One region of the Streptomyces sp. NPDC018964 genome, then DNA from elsewhere that is predicted to be linked to it. Evidence: riboswitches for the same ligand, from Rfam matches in the RefSeq annotation. Region 1 holds a riboswitch; each other region holds the start of a gene.

Region 1 (4,204 bases):
CGCCCTGGACCGGCTGGCGAAGCTGGTCGCCGAGGGTCTCGAGGAGCTCCCCGAGACCGTCTGAGCACGCAGGGGGTGCGGGAACGTCTCTCACCGAAACGCACCGGACTGCACCGCACTGCATTCGAAAGGCCCGCCCGGACCCCGCGCGGGCCTTTCCCTTTTCCCTTCCCCCCTTTTCCCGGGCAGCAGAAATAACCCCCGAGAAATGCACCCTCTTTGTATACGGCACCCGTGTTAATGCCGGAGACTCGGCATGTTTACGGGATGTTGCGAGTTCCTCACACGGTCCGCGCGGCCGGCGCCGGAGGCGAAGCGCAGGCGGTGCCCGGCGCTCGCGCGTTCGGTGTGCAGCGCCGTGACGGACCGCGCGCGGTCGCCGTCGCCGCGCGCCACGGCGTCCACGATCGCGCCGTGCTCCGCCCAGTACTCGACCGGGTCGGACGGTCCCTCGGTGGCGTACATCCAGGCGATCTTGTGCCGCAGCTGGGTCAGCGTCGACGTCAGCGCCGGGCTGCCGGTGGCCTGGGCGAGCGTCTCGTGGAACCAGCCGCTCAGGGAGCGCAGGTCGTCACTGTTGCCCTGGCGGGCGCGTTCCTGCCCCAGCCGGACCAGGCCGCGCAGCACCTTCAGATGGGCCTCGGTGCGGCGCTGGGCCGCGCGGGCGGCGCCGAGCGGCTCGAGGAGCACCCGCATCTCCAGCAGGTCGGCGGCCTCCTGCTCGGTGGGTTCCGCGACGCACGCGCCCGCGTGCCGCCGGGTCACCACGAACCCCTCGGCCTCCAGCGTGCGCAGCGCCTCCCGGACCGGGACGCGGGAGACGCCGTAACGGCGGGCGAGCACTTCCTCGGTGAGCCGGCCGCCGCGCTCGTGGACACCCGCGACGATGTCGTCCCGGATCGCCGTGCACACCGAGTGCGCGGGAATACGCATGACGGACCTCCGGCTTAATCCCCGTGAAACGTCGACGATTGACGTGTGTTCCGTGACTCTATTGCAATCAGCGGGAATTCACGACGCCGGACCGGAATCCGTGCTTATTTTTCGGACAGGAGCCGCCCGGAAACACCGGTGCCCCGGCTCGGGGAGCCGGGGCACAGGGAAGCGGTCGGGCCTAGAGGTTCACGCCGTGCGCGCGGAGGTAGGCGACGGGATCGAGGTCGGAGCCGTACTCGGCGGTCGTACGGGCCTCGAAGTGCAGGTGCGCGCCCGTGACGTTGCCGGTGGCGCCGGAGAGGCCGATCTGCTGCCCGGCGGCGACCTGCTGGCCCACCGAGACGCCGATGGACGACAGGTGCCCGTACTGGGTGTACGTGCCGTCGTGCATCTTGATGACGACCTGGTTGCCGTACGCGCCGCCCCAGCCGGCCTCGACGACGGTGCCGACGCCGACCGACTGGACGGGGGTGCCGCTCGCGGCGTGGAAGTCGACGCCGGTGTGGCTGCCGGAGGACCACAGTGAGCTGCCGACCTGGTAACTGGTCGAGACGTACGAGCCGGGGATCGGGGAGACGAAGGTGTTGAGGCGCTCGCGTTCGGCCTCCCGCGCGGCGCGCTCCTTCTCCGCGCGGGCCTCCTCGGCCTCCTTGGCGGCCTTCTCGCGCGCGGCCTCCTCGGCGGCCTTCCGCGCGGCGGCCTCGGCCGCCTCCCGGGCGGCCTCGTGCTGGGCGGCCGCCTGGGCGTCGATCCGGTCGGCGACCGCGTCGCCCAGGGTGACGACGGGGGTGAGGCCGGTCTGCGCGGCGGCGGGTTCGGCGGCGAGCGCGGGGGTCGCGAGGGAGCCGACGACGCCGGTGGTGGTGGTGAGCGCCGCGACGCCCGCCGCGCGGACGGTGCCGCGCTGCGTCCGGCTGGGACGACGGTGCTTGCCCGGGGCGCGGGTGAACGCCATGTGGAGGCTGGTCCTTTCCTTCCCTCTCGCCTACCGGGTTAGCTGACGGGTTCGGAGCAGGAAGGTCTCCTACGGGCACCCTCGCGACACGCGCGGGCGTCCGATTCACCCCAGGGACTCATGCGGGTCCCCGGCTCCCCTGGCTCGCGCCGTACGGGGACTCGGCGATGGCTGTCCGGTGCCGCGGGTGCGGCGCACTGCCCGACGAACAGCCCGGATGACGCTAAGGCGGCCGTCTCCTCCTCCTCAAACGAATCCCGGTTTTTGTAGCGCATCCCACAGGGCAGACAGGCAACTTCCGCCCCGATTCGGGCACAAGCGGGCCCCGGTGACGTCCGTGTCACCGGGGCCCGGTGCGCGCGTGCGCCTCCGCGGCTCGCTACTCGGCCGTCACGACGGTGACTTCACCGATCCCGAGGGCCTCGACGGGCGCCTTGATCTGCGCCGCGTCGCCGACGAGGACGGTCACCAGGCGGTCCACCGGGAAGGCGTTCACGACGGCCGCGGTGGCCTCCACGGTGCCGGTGGCCGCCAACTGCCGGTACAGGTCGGCCTGGTAGTGGTCGGGCAGGTGCTGCTCGACCTGGTCGGCCAGGGTGCTCGCGACGGCCGCGGCGGTCTCGTACTTGAGCGGCGCCACACCCACGAGGTTCTGCACGGCGACGTCGCGTTCGTCGTCGGTGAGCCCGTCGGCGGCGAGCGTGCGCAGCACGGTCCACAGGTCGTCGAGGGCGGGGCCGGTGTTCGGCGTGTCAACGGAGCCGCTGATGGCCAGCATCGCCGCACCCGTGCCGTCCGGCGCGGACCGGAGGACCTGTCCGAACGCCCGCACGCCGTAGGTGTAGCCCTTCTCCTCGCGCAGCACGCGGTCCAGGCGGGAGGTGAGGGTGCCGCCGAGGCAGTACGTGCCGAGCACCTGCGCGGGCCACACGCGGTCGTGCCGGTCGGGGCCGATGCGGCCGATCAGCAGCTGCGTCTGCACGGCGCCGGGGCGGTCCACGATCACGACGCGCCCGGTGTCGTCGGCGACCACCGGCGGGACGGGCCGCGGCTGCGCCGGGGAGCCGGTCCAGGCGCCGAGCGTGTCGCCGAGCAGCGCGTCCAGGTCGATGCCGGTGAGGTCGCCGACGACCACGGCGGTGGCCGTGGCGGGGCGGACGTGCTTCTCGTAGAAGGCGCGTACGGCCGCGGAGTCGATGCCCTCGACCGTCTCCTCGGTGCCCTGGCGCGGACGCGACATGCGCGAACTCGCCGGGAACAGCTCCTTGGAGAGCTCCTTGGCGGCGCGGCGGGAGGGGTTGGCCAGCTCGTGCGGGATCTCGTCGAGGCGGTTGCGGACCAGCCGCTCGACCTCGCTGTCGGCGAACGCCGGCGCCCGGAGCGCGTCGGCGAGCAGCCCGAGCCCCTTGGTGAGCCGGGAGGCCGGGACCTCCAGGCTGAGGCGGACGCCGGGGTGGTCGGCGTGCGCGTCCAGGGTGGCGCCGCAGCGCTCCAGCTCGGCGGCGAACTCCTCGGCGGAGTGCTTGTCGGTGCCCTCGGAGAAGGCCCGCGCCATGATCGTGGCGACACCGTCGAGGCCGGCCGGCTCGGCCTCCAGGGGCGCGTCGAGAAGCACCTCGACGGCGACGACCTGCTGGCCGGGGCGGTGGCAGCGCAGCACGGTCAGGCCGTTGTCGAGCGTGCCGCGCTCGGGGGCCGGGAAGGCCCAGGGCTTGGCGTCGCCGGCCTGCGGCTGCGGGTGGAAGTCCATCGTGGCGAGCTCGGTCACTTCGCCGCCTCCTCGTTCTCGTCGGTGCCGGCGACTGCGGCGGCTTCCTCGGTGCCCTCGGCGTCCTCGGCTTCCGGGGCGACGGGCTCATAGACGAGCACCGCGCGGTTGTCGGGGCGCAGGCGGGCCTCGGCGACCTCCCGCACCTCCTCCGCCGTCACCTCCAGGACGCGCTGTACGGCGGTCAGGGCGAGCTGCGGGTCGCCGAACAGGACGGCGTACCGGCACAGTTCGTCGGCGCGGCCGGCGACCGTGCCGAGCCGGTCCAGCCACTCGCGCTCCAGCTGGGCCTGCGCGCGCTCCATCTCCTCCGCCGTGGGGCCCTCCTCGGCGAACCGGGCGAGCTCCTCGTCGATGGCGGCCTCGATGACCGGCACCTCCACGTCACCGGACGTCTTCACGTCCAGCCAGCCCAGGGAGGGGGCCCCGGCCAGCCGCAGCAGGCCGAAGCCGGCGGCCACGGCGGTGCGGTCGCGCCGTACCAGCCGGTTGTAGAGCCGCGAGGACTCGCCGCCGCCGAGGACGGTGAGCGCCAGGTCGGCGGC
Region 2 (4,204 bases), on a different contig from region 1:
CGCCGTCCTCCATGCCGGTGAGGAAGACGACCGGGAACTCCAGGCCCTTGGCGGTGTGCAGGGTCATCAGGGTGATGACGCCGGAGCCGTCCTCGTCCTCGTCGGGGATCTGGTCGGAGTCGGCGACCAGGGCGACCTGCTCCAGGAAGTCGGACAGCGCGACCGACTCGCCCTCGCCGCGCTCCTGCTCGAACTCCAGGGCGACGGCCGCGAGTTCCTGGAGGTTCTCGATGCGGGTCTCGTCCTGCGGGTCGGTGGAGGCCTGCAACTCGGCGAGGTAGCCGGTGCGTTCGAGGATCGCCTCCAGGACCGTCGCCGGGCCCGCACCGGACTCGACGACCGTACGGAGGTCCTCCATCAGCGTGTTGAACCGCTTCACGGCGTTCGTCGAGCGCGCGGCCATGCCGTACGCCTCGTCGACGCGCCTCAGCGCCTGCGGGAAGCTGATCCTCTCGCGCTGCGCGAGGGCGTCGATCATGGCCTCCGCGCGGTCGCCGATGCCCCGCTTGGGCACGTTGAGGATGCGGCGCAGCGGCACCGAGTCCTCGGGGTTGGCGAGCACCCGCAGGTAGGCCAGGACGTCCCGGACCTCCTTGCGCTCGTAGAAGCGGACGCCGCCGACGACCTTGTAGGGCAGGCCGACGCGGATGAAGATCTCCTCGAAGACGCGGGACTGGGCGTTGGTGCGGTAGAAGACGGCGACGTCTCCCGCCTTGGCCTCGCCCGCGTCGGTGAGGCGGTCTATCTCGTCGGCGACGAACTGGGCCTCGTCGTGCTCGGTGTCCGCGACGTACCCGGTGATCCGCGCGCCCGCGCCGGCGTTGGTCCACAGGTTCTTGGGTCGGCGGGACTCGTTGCGCTCGATGACGGCGTTGGCGGCGCTCAGGATGGTCTGCGTGGAGCGGTAGTTCTGCTCCAGCAGGATCGTGGTCGCGTCCGGGTAGTCCTCCTCGAACTGGAGGATGTTGCGGATCGTCGCGCCGCGGAAGGCGTAGATCGACTGGTCGGCGTCACCCACCACGCACAGCTCGGCGGGCGGGACCTCGGCCCCGGGCGGGGTGTCGGCGGGGGGCCCGGAGGGGCCGACGAGCTCACGCACCAGGGCGTACTGGGCGTGGTTGGTGTCCTGGTACTCGTCGACCATGACGTGCCGGAAGCGGCGGCGGTAGTGCTCGGCGACGTCCGGGAAGGCGCGGAGCAGGTTGACCGTCGTCATGATCAGGTCGTCGAAGTCGAGGGCGTTGGCCTCCCGCAGCCGCGACTGGTAGAGCGCGTAGGCCTGGGCGAGGGTCTTCTCGAAGCCGTCGGCGGCCCGGGCGGCGAAGTCCTCCTCGTCGATCAGCTCGTTCTTCAGGTTGCTGATCTTGGCGCTGAAGGACTTCGGCGGGAAGCGCTTGGGGTCGAGGTCCAGATCGCGGCAGACCAGGGCCATCAGGCGCTTGGAGTCGGCGGCGTCGTAGATCGAGAACGACGAGGTGAAGCCGAGCCTCTTGCTCTCGCGGCGCAGGATGCGCACGCACGCGCTGTGGAACGTCATGACCCACATGGCGCCCGCGCGCGGGCCGACGAGCTGCTCGACGCGCTCCTTCATCTCGCCCGCGGCCTTGTTGGTGAAGGTGATCGCGAGGATCTGGCCCGGGTGGACGTGCCGCTCGGCCAGCAGGTGGGCGATGCGGTGGGTGAGCACGCGGGTCTTGCCGGAGCCCGCGCCGGCCACGATGAGCAGCGGGGAGCCGGAGTGCACGACGGCGGCGCGCTGGTTGTCGTTCAGCCCCTCCAGCAGCGCGGCGGCGTCGATCACCGGGCGCGGGGCGCCGTCGCGGTAGTAGGCGTCCCTGTCCGGCGGCACGTCGAACTTCCCGCCGAACAGGTCGTCCGGGATCTGCTCCGGTACGTGCTCGTCCTCGGGCGGTGGCGGGGGCTCGTCCGCGGGGCCCCGCTGGGCCTGGAGGTCCGCCAGGAAGCTGTCGTCAAAGAGGCTGCTCATCGCTCTCCGAGTCTAGGCCGCTCCACCGACAACCCGGAGCCGCCCCGGAAACATCCCCGGCCTCCGACGGCCGGAACGGGGCACGCACCCCCTGGAACCATTCCCTCACCCCACGTGACCGCGTGCGTAAGGTCACGAAAATGTATCGGGCATATCACCCATCAACCTTCACAGGGGCCACACCAGTTGGCTACGGTGCGGGCGGGCCGTACGACCCCCACCGGCGAACCCCGCCGGGCCGCGCGGCCTCCGCCGAGTCCGTCACTGCCCCCGCGGCAGCCGGAGCCGGGGACCCACCGAGACCACGGGGTGAATCGGCCCACTCCCTCGCGGAGCGGCCGTAGGGCAACCCTTCCGAACCACCCGCCCGAACCCGACAGCTAACCCGGTAGGCGGAGCTTTGGAAGGAGTCGCCTCCCTTGGCGTCGCACCGCAAGTCGCGCACCCCCGGCACGCGCGTGACAGGCATACGGACCCCGGCCCTCGCCACGGCCGCCCTGACCTCCGTGGCCCTGCTCTCCCAGACGGCCACCGCCGCCCCCTCCGACGACGGCAAGCCGAGCCTGGAGGAGGTCGAGAAGAAGGTCGACGACCTCTACCGCCAGGCGGAGTCGGCGACCGAGAAGTACAACGCGGCCAGGGAGAAGACCGCGAAGCAGCGCAAGCAGGTGGACACGCTCCTCGACGACGTGGCCAAGCGCACCCAGAAGCTCAACGAGGCGCGGGCGGAGCTGGGTTCCTTCGCCGCCGCCCAGTACCGGACCGGCGCCGGCGTCCCCGACACCGCGACCTTCCTGCTCGCGGACACGCCGCAGGACATCTTCGACCAGCGCCAGGTGATGGACCGGATGACCGGCCGCCAGAAGGAAGCGGTCGACGACTACGTCACCCAGCAGTCCGAGACGATGAAGAAGCGCCAGGAGGCCACCGAGAGCCTCCAGACGCTCACCGAGACCCAGGGCGACCTGAAGACGGCCAAGGCCACGGTCCAGAAGAAGCTCACCGACGCGCGCGAGCTGATGGCGAAGCTGACCGCCGAGGAGAAGGCGCGGCTCGCGGCGATCGAGAAGGAGAAGCAGAAGGAGGCCGCCCGCAAGGCCGCCGAGCTCGCCGAGCAGCAGAAGGCCCGGGAGAAGGCGGCCGCCGCTCAGCAGGACGGCGGCACCTCGGGCAGCACCTCCGGATCCTCCGGCTCGACCACCTCACCGTCGACGGACTCCTCGTACACCACCAAGGCCGAGAAGGCCCTCGCCTTCGCCCGCGCGCAGATCGGCAAGCCGTACGTCTGGGGCGCCACCGGCCCCGGCTCCTACGACTGCTCCGGCCTCACCCAGGCCGCCTGGAAGGCCGCCGGCGTCACCCTCCCGCGCACCACCTACGACCAGGTGAACGCGGGCACGACGGTCCCCGTCTCCCAGGCTCAACCCGGTGACCTGGTCTTCTTCTACGACGACGTCACCCACGTGGGCGTCTACATCGGCAACGGGATGATGATCCACGCGCCGAAGCCCGGCACGTACGTCCGCGAGGAGTCGATCTACTACGACGGCGAGTCCTCGATCCACAGCGTGGTCCGCCCGGCCTGACCCTCCGCAGGGCCGCTTCAGGTCCGTCGGGTTCCCGGCGATCTGTCGCCGGCTGTCGTCCGCGACGGATTGCCGGGAACCACTCCATGAAGCGGCTCCCGGCTCCTCGGAGCGTTCTCCCGCTTCCCGGACGCACGGGACGCCGTGGTCGGAACCGGCTTGACCTTGACGCCGGGTCAACCCTCCATCCTCCCCTCAGGAGCTTCCCCACAACCGACCGGGAAGCTCCGCGAAGGAGGAAGATGACCATGGTGACCCCATCGATCGTCGGTCCGGCGATTCGCGTGCGGGGCCTGGAGAAGTCGTACGGGAAGCTCGAAGTCCTCCGGGGCGTGGACTTCGACGTGGCACCGGGCAGCATCTTCGCCCTGCTCGGCTCCAACGGGGCGGGCAAGACCACCACCGTGAGGATCCTCGCCACGCTCCTGAAGCCCGACGCGGGGACAGCAGGCGTCCACGGCTTCGACGTCGTCACACAGTCGGCGCATGTGCGGGAGTCCATCAGCCTCACCGGGCAGTTCGCGGCCGTCGACGAGATCCTCAGCGGCCGGGAGAACCTCGTACTCGTCGCCCGGCTGCGCCACCTCGAGGACCCGGGCGCGATCGCGGACGGCCTGCTGAGACGTTTCTC
Region 3 (4,204 bases), on a different contig from region 1:
CTCGTCGTCGGACTGGGACACGGCTCCTCCTTCCCAGGGGGCGGCCGTCCGGTGACACCACCGGCGGCCATCGCTCCGCGACGCCGGGGCGTACGAGGGTGAACCGTCGTCCTGTCGCGAACTCGGCCCGGTACAAGGGAGTTTGCCCTTGCGGCGACGTCGTCACCCGTCCGGTACGGCAGACTCCAGCGTCACCCGCCGCCACCACCCGCGGCCATCCGTCGCGGGCCCCATCCGGCCCGGGGGCCACCGCGTACGCGGGCCGCCCCGCCGGCCGTGGTCCCGGGGGAAAATGGGGATTGTCACCGATGGCGCACACGCCCGCCCGACGCACACGCTGGACAGGACGGCCCGCGCCGCGCCCCCGGTCCGCGGGCCGTCGGCTCCCCGCACGGAAGCCCACGGCGAGGAGGCGGTACGAGGTGCCCCCGCTCCGGCGGACCGTCCCGCTGAACGCCGCCGTACCCGGCGCGGCCCCGGCCGGCGCCGCGCCGATCCGCCGGCCGGACCCGGCCCGAGGGACCGCCCGGAACTCACCCGGTACGCCATTCGTGTGGGGCCGATCGGGTCCTGACCGGCAGACTGGACCTCCCGCACCCGCTCCACCCGGGAGTACGCCGATGCCGCACCCGTACGTCCTGCTGTCCGCCGCCGTCTCCCTCGACGGCCACCTGGACGACACCGGCCCCGAACGGCTGCTGCTGTCGTCCCCGGCCGACTTCGACCGGGTCGACGAGGTACGGGCGTCCGTGGACGCCATCCTGGTCGGCGCCGGCACGATCCGCGCCGACAACCCCCGGCTGCTGGTCAACTCGCCCGAGCGGCGCGCCGCCCGCCTCGCCGCCGGCCGGGCCGAGTACCCGCTCAAGGTCACCGTCAGCGGCTCGGGCGACCTGGACCCGGCGGCCCGGTTCTGGCACACCGGCGGCGAGAAGGTCCTCTACACGACCGACCGGGGCGCCGAGCGCGCCCGTGCCCTCGGTCTCGCCGCCGACGTCGTCCCGCTCGGCGCCGAGCTCGACTGGCGGCGGCTCCTCGAGCACCTGCACGCCGAGCACGGGGTGCGGCGGCTCATGGTCGAGGGCGGCGGCACGGTCCACACCCAGCTCCTCATCGAAGGGCTGGCCGACGAACTCCAGCTGGTCCTCGCCCCGCTGTTCGTCGGCGATCCGAAGGCACCCCGCCTCTTCGGCCCCGGCTCCTACCAGGGCGGCCGGCTGCGGCTGGTCGAGACCCGCCCGGTCGGCGACGTCGTCCTGACGCGCTACGAGCCCACCGCCCCCGGCACCGGCCCGCTGCCCTCCGCCGCCGACCACCACTGGCTGGCCCTCGCCTGCGAGCTGGCCGCCGCGTGCCCGCCCTCGCGGACGGCGTTCAGCGTGGGCGCGGTCGTGGTGGCCGCCGACGGTACGGAGCTGGCACGCGGCCACTCGCGGGAGGGCACCGACCCGGTGGTGCACGCGGAGGAGGCCGCGCTCGCCAAGGTCGACCCCGCGGACCCCCGGCTCGCCGGCGCCACCGTCTACTCCAGCCTGGAGCCCTGCGCCCGCCGCGCGTCCCGGCCCGCGCCCTGTGCCCGGCTGGTCCTGGACGCGGGGGTGCGGCGGGTGGTCACGGCCTGGCGCGAGCCGGACACGTTCGTGGCGGGCGCCGACGGCAGCGGCGTGCTGGCGGCCGGGGGCGCCACCGTCGTCGTCCTGCCGGAGCACGAGGACCGCGCCAAGGCGCCGAACGGGCATCTGCTCGGCCGCTGAGACCGGGCCGTCGGTAACCGGTGTGCGCCGGGTCCCGCGGATGGCGTACACTGGTTTCACCGACGCGGGGTGGAGCAGCTCGGTAGCTCGCTGGGCTCATAACCCAGAGGTCGCAGGTTCAAATCCTGTCCCCGCTACTGAAGGCCGAGGGCCGGAATCCAAGGATTCCGGCCCTCGGTGTTTTCCGTCCTTCCCCCGCTCCCCGCTCTCACTCAGCGTGAGCGTCTCGTCCCGCAGCGCATAACAACTGACGTACGGTCAGAAACCGTCCGCCGCGCGAGACGGTCTGAAGCGCGGTCAACTCGCCCGTTTTTGGGCTCCGATGACACTTAAGTCCACCCGGAAATCGTTAACGATCAAGAGGAACGGCTTGGAATCAGGCCCTTGCGTCTATTAACGTTCGATAACGCAGCGCGGTCGTCCCAGCCGTCACAGAAGTCGGCTCCGTGCGCACGCGCCGAATCCCGCGAGGGAACCGGGGAACCACCACCATGGGGTGAATCGCGTGAATACCGCCGTGGAGACACGGCTCGTATACGCGCGTAGGAGACCTTCCCGCTCCGAACCCGTCAGCTAACCCGGTAGGCGAAGACGGAAGGAAAGGAGCGCGCCCACGTGGCGTCCAACCCGCCTGCCCCCGAGGCCCCGTTCAAGCCGAGCGACACCTTCGCCTACGGCGCCGGCCGCGCCGACGAGGGCCCCTTCGAGGAGTGGAACCCCACCGCGGAGTCCGTTCGCCCCGTACGCGGTCGGCACCGCGTCTCCAAGCAGCGCGGCGGGGGACTCGCCCGCAGCTCCACCGTCCTGGGCGTCGGGGTCATCGCGGCCGTCGGCGCCGGCGGCATGGCCAGCGCCCAGACCGGCAAGCCGCCGGTCTCGATCTCCATGCCCGACCTCCCCAGCGTGGGTTCCCTCATCTCCGACGAGGAAACCCCCGAGGGATCGGCCACCCCCCTCAGCACCCTCGGCATGACCGCCGCCGACACCGAGCAGGGTGCCGCCGACGCCGGTGAGGCGCTGCGCACCCGGATCATGGCGCAGGTCGAGCAGCAGCAGGCCCAGGCCGAGAGCAAGGCCGAGGCGGAGGCCGTCGCCGCCGCCGAGAAGGCGGCCGCCGAGGCCGCCGCCAAGGCGGAGAAGGAAGCCGAGGCCAAGGCCGAGGCCGCCAAGAAGAAGGCGGAGGAAGAGGCCGAGAAGAAGGCCGAGGCCGAGCGCCTCGCCAAGCTGGCCAAGCAGTACGCGCTGCCGACCTCCTCGTACACCATCTCCTCGACCTTCGGTCAGGCCGGCGCCTACTGGTCCTCCGGCCACCACACCGGCCTCGACTTCGCCGCCCCCACGGGCACGCTGCTCAAGGCCGTCCACACCGGCACGATCACCTCCGCCGGCTACGACGGCTCCTACGGCTACAAGACCGTGCTCACGCTCGACGACGGCACTGAGATCTGGTACGCCCACCAGTCCTCCATCAACGTCAGCGTCGGCCAGAAGGTCAACACCGGCGACGTGATCGGCCGCGTCGGCGCCACCGGCAACGTCACCGGCGCCCACCTCCACATGGAGGTCCACCCCGACGGCTCCGCCTCGGGCATCGACCCGCTGGCCTGGCTGCAGAGCAAGGGCCTCACCGTCTGAGCGAGCGGACCCTCACCTCCTGAACCCCGGCAGCCCCGACGACGCATCCCCCCGGCGTCAGGGCCGGTGGGCGTTCGGGTCGTACGTGCCGTACGGGTACCCGTACGGCGGCCGCCCCTGCGGTGGATGCCCGTAACCGCCGTACCAGCCGTACCCGCCGTACCCCGCCCACGGTGCCGCGACGACCGGAACCCGGGGCGCGGTCGCGCGGGCCGCGTGCTCCAGGGCCGGCCGGGCCACCGCCCGCCGGTGCCACAGCTCCAGCAACAGCTCGCGTTCCCGGGTGACGAAGTCCGGCCCCGCCCGCCCGAGCCGCCCCCGGTGCCGCAGGAACGCCAGCGACGTCGCGTACGCCTCGTACGCGGCGACCGACCGCGCCGCCGCCCTCCCGCCGCAGCGGCGCGCGTACCGCAGGGCGACGCGCCGCGCCCGCATCGAGCCCAGCGCGAACGGCTCCGCCGCGTCGAGCCACCCGGCGGCCACGTACGCGGGCAGCTCCTCCCGCACGGTCCGCAGCTCCCGCTGCCGCGTCCACACCACCAGCCAGGTCAGCAGCCCGAACACCGGCACCATGAACGCCGCGTACACCGCGAGGAATCCGTACTGGCCGAGCGTCGAGGAACCGTTCCACAGGGCGTGCACGCCCATCGCGAGGAGCAGCCCGCCGAGCGGCAGCAGCACGCGCCGGACCCGCTGCCGGTCCGCGGACAGCGCGGCGAAGCCGAAGCCGATCCCGGTGAGCACGGTGAACAGGGGGTGCGCGAACGGCGACATCACGATGCGGACGAAGAAGGTCGCCGCGGTGACCGAGGCGA
Region 4 (4,204 bases), on a different contig from region 1:
TCGTGGTCCATCTGACCAAATCCGGCAGGCGGTTTCGTCAGACCCCGGACGCAACTCCACGTACTGCTGCGGTATGACACGCGGGGTGGTTTCCTCATCCGCCCCGTAGGGGTCGCGGAGGAGTCCGGGCCGGCTCAGCCCGCGCGGTGCACCACCGCGTCGCACAGCTGCACGAGTGCCGTCTTCGCCTCGCACTCCCGCAGCGGGGCCAGTGCCGCGCGCGCCTCCTCGGCGTAGCGCACGGTGTCCCGGCGGGCCTGCTCCAGCGCGGGGTGGGCGCGCAGCAGCCGCAGCGCCTCGGCGTGCCGGGCGTCGTCGGTGAGGTCGGAGTCGAGCAGTTCGCACAGGGCGACGTCGTCGGCGAGGCCCAGCCGGGCCGCCCGTTCGCGCAGCCGCAGCACGGGCAGGGTGGCGATGCCCTCGCGCAGGTCGGTGCCGGGGGTCTTGCCGGACTCGTGGGAGTCGGAGGCGATGTCCAGGACGTCGTCGGCGAGCTGGAAGGCGACGCCGAGCCGCTCGCCGTACTGGGTGAGCACGTCCACGACCGTCTCCTCGGCCCCGGACATCATCGCGCCGAACCGGCAGGCGACGGCGACCAGCGAGCCGGTCTTGCCGCCGAGCACGTCGAGGTAGTGGTCGACCGGGTCGCGGCCGTCCTGCGGTCCCGCGGTCTCCAGGATCTGCCCGGTGACCAGCCGCTCGAACGCCTCGGCCTGCACCCGCACGGCCTCCGGGCCGAGGTCGGCCAGGATGTGCGAGGCCCGCGCGAAGAGGAAGTCGCCGGTGAGGACCGCGACGGAGTTGCCCCAGCGGGCGTTCGCGCTGTCGACGCCGCGCCGTACCTCGGCCTCGTCCATCACGTCGTCGTGGTAGAGCGTGGCCAGGTGGGTGAGCTCCACCACCACGGCCGAGGGCACGACGCCGGGCGCGTAGGGGTCGCCGAACTGGGCGGCGAGCATCACCAGCAGCGGGCGGAACCTCTTGCCGCCGGCCCGCACCAGGTGCTGGGCGGCTCCCGTGATGAAGGGGACCTCACTCTTGGTGGCCTCGAGCAGCCCTTCCTCGACAGCCGCCATTCCGGCCTGGACATCGGCTTCCAGAGCCTGGTCCCGCACGCTCAGCCCGAACGGCCCGACGACGGTCACGAGGGGTCTCCTGTCTGCTGGTGTCCACTGGCGATTACACGGAATGTCGATAGGTCGCTGCCTTCACTCAAGTCAGCGTATCCGGTCATGTTTCGATCACCGCCAGCGCCCGGCGTTACGGGCAGGGCGGTGCGGGAGCGAGAGCGGAACGCTTTTGATCATTCGATAACAACGGACATTCCTCGACTTTCCCGGACGCGACGCTCCGCTCCTCGACCCGGCCCCCGGCCCGCCTCCCGGGCCGCGACCCCTCACGTGAACCATCCTGCCCGCCCCGGCGTCCGATTTGCCGCAAATGCCAAGCGAATTCCCCTTGGCGAGAAATGCGCCCACGGGCGATCCCCAGTGAAGTGGGTCACGCACGGACCGGCACCCCCACCACCGGCCGCCACCCGCCTTCTCCCCTTCCACGACGCCGAGTTGACCCTTGGTACCCGCAAAGGATCAAGCACCTCAAAACGCCCATTACAAGATCAAACGGCACCTTGTGTGAGGTTCGCACTTGTTCCCGACATGTGCTCTCGCATACGTTCCGGGCCTGCCGGGTGGACGCCTAATCCTGCCGCCGCCCGCATCACATCCGACGACGAACTCACGACGGCAGGAGTGGGGGACCCAGGTAAGCCGCCGCACCGGACACCGCGCCGGGACGGCTAGGGGTGAAGCCATGCCCGAAGGGGCACGGCCGGGCACTCTCCCGCCCGAACCCGACAGCTCACCTCGCAGGCGTAGGAGAGGAACCCAGACATGCCTGCTTTCGGTCAGCACCGCCGCCGCCTCGCCCGCTCCCTCGCCGTCGCCGGCACCGGCGTCGCCGTGGTCGCCCTGCCGCTGATCGGCGCCACCGGCGCCTCCGCGGCCACCACCGAGCCGACGACGACGGCCGCTGCCGCCCCCGCGACGGCGTACCCGGACAACCTGGACGGCTGGATCCGCGAGTCGCTGGACGTCATGGCGCAGAACGGCATCCCGGGCAGCTACGACGCCATCCACCGCAACATCATGCGCGAGTCCTCCGGCAACCCGTACGCCATCAACAACTGGGACTCCAACGCCGCCAAGGGCACCCCGTCGAAGGGCCTGCTGCAGATCATCGACCCGACCTTCGCGGCCTACCACGTGCCCGGCACCGCCTTCGACCCGTACGACCCGGTCGCGAACATCACGGCGTCCTGCAACTACGCCGCCGACCGCTACGGCTCCATCGACAACGTCTTCGGCGCGTACTGAGCCACCCGCTGAGGGGCGAGCGTCACCGCCCCGCCGAACAGTCGCTCGAGGACGACGGCCACGCCGTCGTCCTCGTTCGACGTGGTGACCTCGTCCGCCACCGCCTTCAGTTCGGGATGCGCGTCGGCCATGGCGACGCCGTGGGCCGCCCAGGCGAACATCGGGATGTCGTTCGGCATGTCGCCGAAGGCGATCGTCCGCGCCGGGCTCAGCCCCAGGTGCTCGGCGGCCAGCGCCAGCCCCGTGGCCTTGGTCACCCCGCACGGCTGGAGCTCCACGGTGCCCGGCCCCGACATGGTGACCGTGGCCAGTGACCCGACCACCGACCGGGCCGCCGCCGCCAGCGCGTCGTCGGACAGGTCCGGGTGGCGCAGCAGCACCTTGCTGATCGGCCGGTCCCACAGCTCGGCCCGCCGCTCGACCCGTACCGCGGGCAGGGTCGGGTGCGGCATCAGATAGCCGGGCTCGATCAGCGTCAGCCCGTCGACCCCGTCCTGGTCGACCGCGGCGTACACCTCCCCCACCTCGGCCTCGATCTTGCCGAGCGCGGTCTCCGCCAGTTCCCGGTCCAGTGTCACGGACCACAGCAGCCGGTGCGCGCCGGCGTCGTACACCTGCGCGCCCTGTCCGCACACCGCGAGCCCCGTGCAGCCGAGGTCGTCCAGGAGCGGCCGCACCCTGGGTGCCGGCCGCCCCGTCACCACCAGGTGCCGCGCGCCGGCCCGCTCCGCCCGCGCGAGCGCGGCGAGGGACCGGTCGGAGAAGGTGTCGTCGCCGCGCAGCAGCGTCCCGTCCAGGTCGGTGGCGATGAGTGAATACGCGGTGGGTGCGGCCATGATCAGAGAATACGGACAACCCGACGGTCCGATTCACCGCGCTCGTTTGCGCTCGCTTTCGGTACGGTTCCCTTCTCTCGACGCCGGGTAAGGACCGGTTCAGGTCTCTTTCCCCGTTTGGCAAGAACATGGTCCGCTATCTACCGTCCGCCCGGTCCGGGGCGGTACCTTCCAAGGGTCCAGGGGGGACTTGATCGGGGGGTCAGGTGAGCAGTGGACGCATGCGCGTGCTGGGGCCGGAGGAGCTCGGCGAGGGGGAACGGGAGCGCTGGCGGGAACTGCGCGCCGCGACGGACGCACCGCGCAACCCGTTCATGGAACCGGAGTTCAGCGTCGCCGTGGCCCGGGTGCGTCCGCGGGCCCGGGTCGCCGTCCTGTACGAGGGAGCTCAGCCGGCGGGCTTCCTGCCGTACGAGCGGGGCGTGCTGGGGCAGGGCCGGGCGATCGGGCTCGGCGTGTCGGACTGCCAGGGAGCGGTCCTGGCCCCCGGCGTCGCCCCGGAACCGGACGAACTGCTGCGCGCCTGCTCGGTGTCGAGCTTCGCCTTCGACAACCTGGAGGCCGGACAGGAACTGTTCGTGCCGTACGCGGCCGAGGAGCACGCCACCTACGTCATCGACGTGGAGAAGGGCTACGAGACGTACGAGTCGGTGCTGCGCGGCCGGTCGCCGAAGTTCCTGAAGACCACGCTGGCCAAGGAGCGCAGGCTGGGCCGCCGGGCCGGAGCCGTGCGGTTCGTCTTCGACGAGCGCGACCCGGCCGCGCTGCGCGCGCTGATGGAGTGGAAGTCGGCGCAGTACCGCAGGACCGGGCGGCGCGACCGGTTCGCGCGGGAGTGGATCGCCCGGCTCGTGGGCCGGCTCGCCGAGACCCGCGCCGCCCAGTGCACGGGCACCCTGTCGGTCCTGTACGCCGGGGAGCGCCCCGTCGCCGCGCACTTCGGGCTGCGCTCGGCGTCCGTCCTGGCCTGTTGGTTCCCGGCGTACGACCCGG

Evidence for each region. Region 1 has a riboswitch for cyclic di-AMP ahead of ACH5AO_RS11135 (M23 family metallopeptidase). Riboswitches for the same ligand answer to the same signal wherever they lie in the genome.
Region 2: another riboswitch for cyclic di-AMP. It lies ahead of ACH5AO_RS08645 (NlpC/P60 family protein); the one in region 1 lies ahead of ACH5AO_RS11135 (M23 family metallopeptidase).
Region 3: another riboswitch for cyclic di-AMP. It lies ahead of ACH5AO_RS22515 (M23 family metallopeptidase); the one in region 1 lies ahead of ACH5AO_RS11135 (M23 family metallopeptidase).
Region 4: another riboswitch for cyclic di-AMP. It lies ahead of ACH5AO_RS24760 (transglycosylase SLT domain-containing protein); the one in region 1 lies ahead of ACH5AO_RS11135 (M23 family metallopeptidase).

What each region holds. Positions count from the first base shown of each region.
Region 1 is NZ_JBIRYZ010000005.1:305,657-309,860, forward strand. It holds gene ACH5AO_RS11125 (HPr family phosphocarrier protein) at 1-64, shown strand, start outside; gene ACH5AO_RS11130 (GntR family transcriptional regulator) at 238-933, opposite strand; gene ACH5AO_RS11135 (M23 family metallopeptidase) at 1,115-1,891, opposite strand; cyclic di-AMP (ydaO/yuaA leader) riboswitch at 1,904-2,068, opposite strand; gene ACH5AO_RS11140 (M16 family metallopeptidase) at 2,271-3,659, opposite strand; gene ACH5AO_RS11145 (M16 family metallopeptidase) at 3,656-4,204, opposite strand, start outside.
Region 2 is NZ_JBIRYZ010000004.1:186,952-191,155, reverse strand. It holds gene pcrA (DNA helicase PcrA) at 1-1,987, opposite strand, end outside; cyclic di-AMP (ydaO/yuaA leader) riboswitch at 2,228-2,399, shown strand; gene ACH5AO_RS08645 (NlpC/P60 family protein) at 2,407-3,573, shown strand; gene ACH5AO_RS08640 (ABC transporter ATP-binding protein) at 3,822-4,204, shown strand, end outside.
Region 3 is NZ_JBIRYZ010000013.1:14,918-19,121, reverse strand. It holds gene ACH5AO_RS22530 (DUF3040 domain-containing protein) at 1-21, opposite strand, end outside; gene ACH5AO_RS22525 (dihydrofolate reductase family protein) at 621-1,754, shown strand; tRNA gene ACH5AO_RS22520 (tRNA-Met) at 1,818-1,891, shown strand; cyclic di-AMP (ydaO/yuaA leader) riboswitch at 2,200-2,357, shown strand; gene ACH5AO_RS22515 (M23 family metallopeptidase) at 2,370-3,389, shown strand; gene ACH5AO_RS22510 (PrsW family intramembrane metalloprotease) at 3,447-4,204, opposite strand, start outside.
Region 4 is NZ_JBIRYZ010000015.1:149,790-153,993, reverse strand. It holds gene ACH5AO_RS24765 (polyprenyl synthetase family protein) at 135-1,145, opposite strand; cyclic di-AMP (ydaO/yuaA leader) riboswitch at 1,720-1,887, shown strand; gene ACH5AO_RS24760 (transglycosylase SLT domain-containing protein) at 1,893-2,375, shown strand; gene ACH5AO_RS24755 (HAD family hydrolase) at 2,339-3,211, opposite strand; gene ACH5AO_RS24750 (GNAT family N-acetyltransferase) at 3,433-4,204, shown strand, end outside.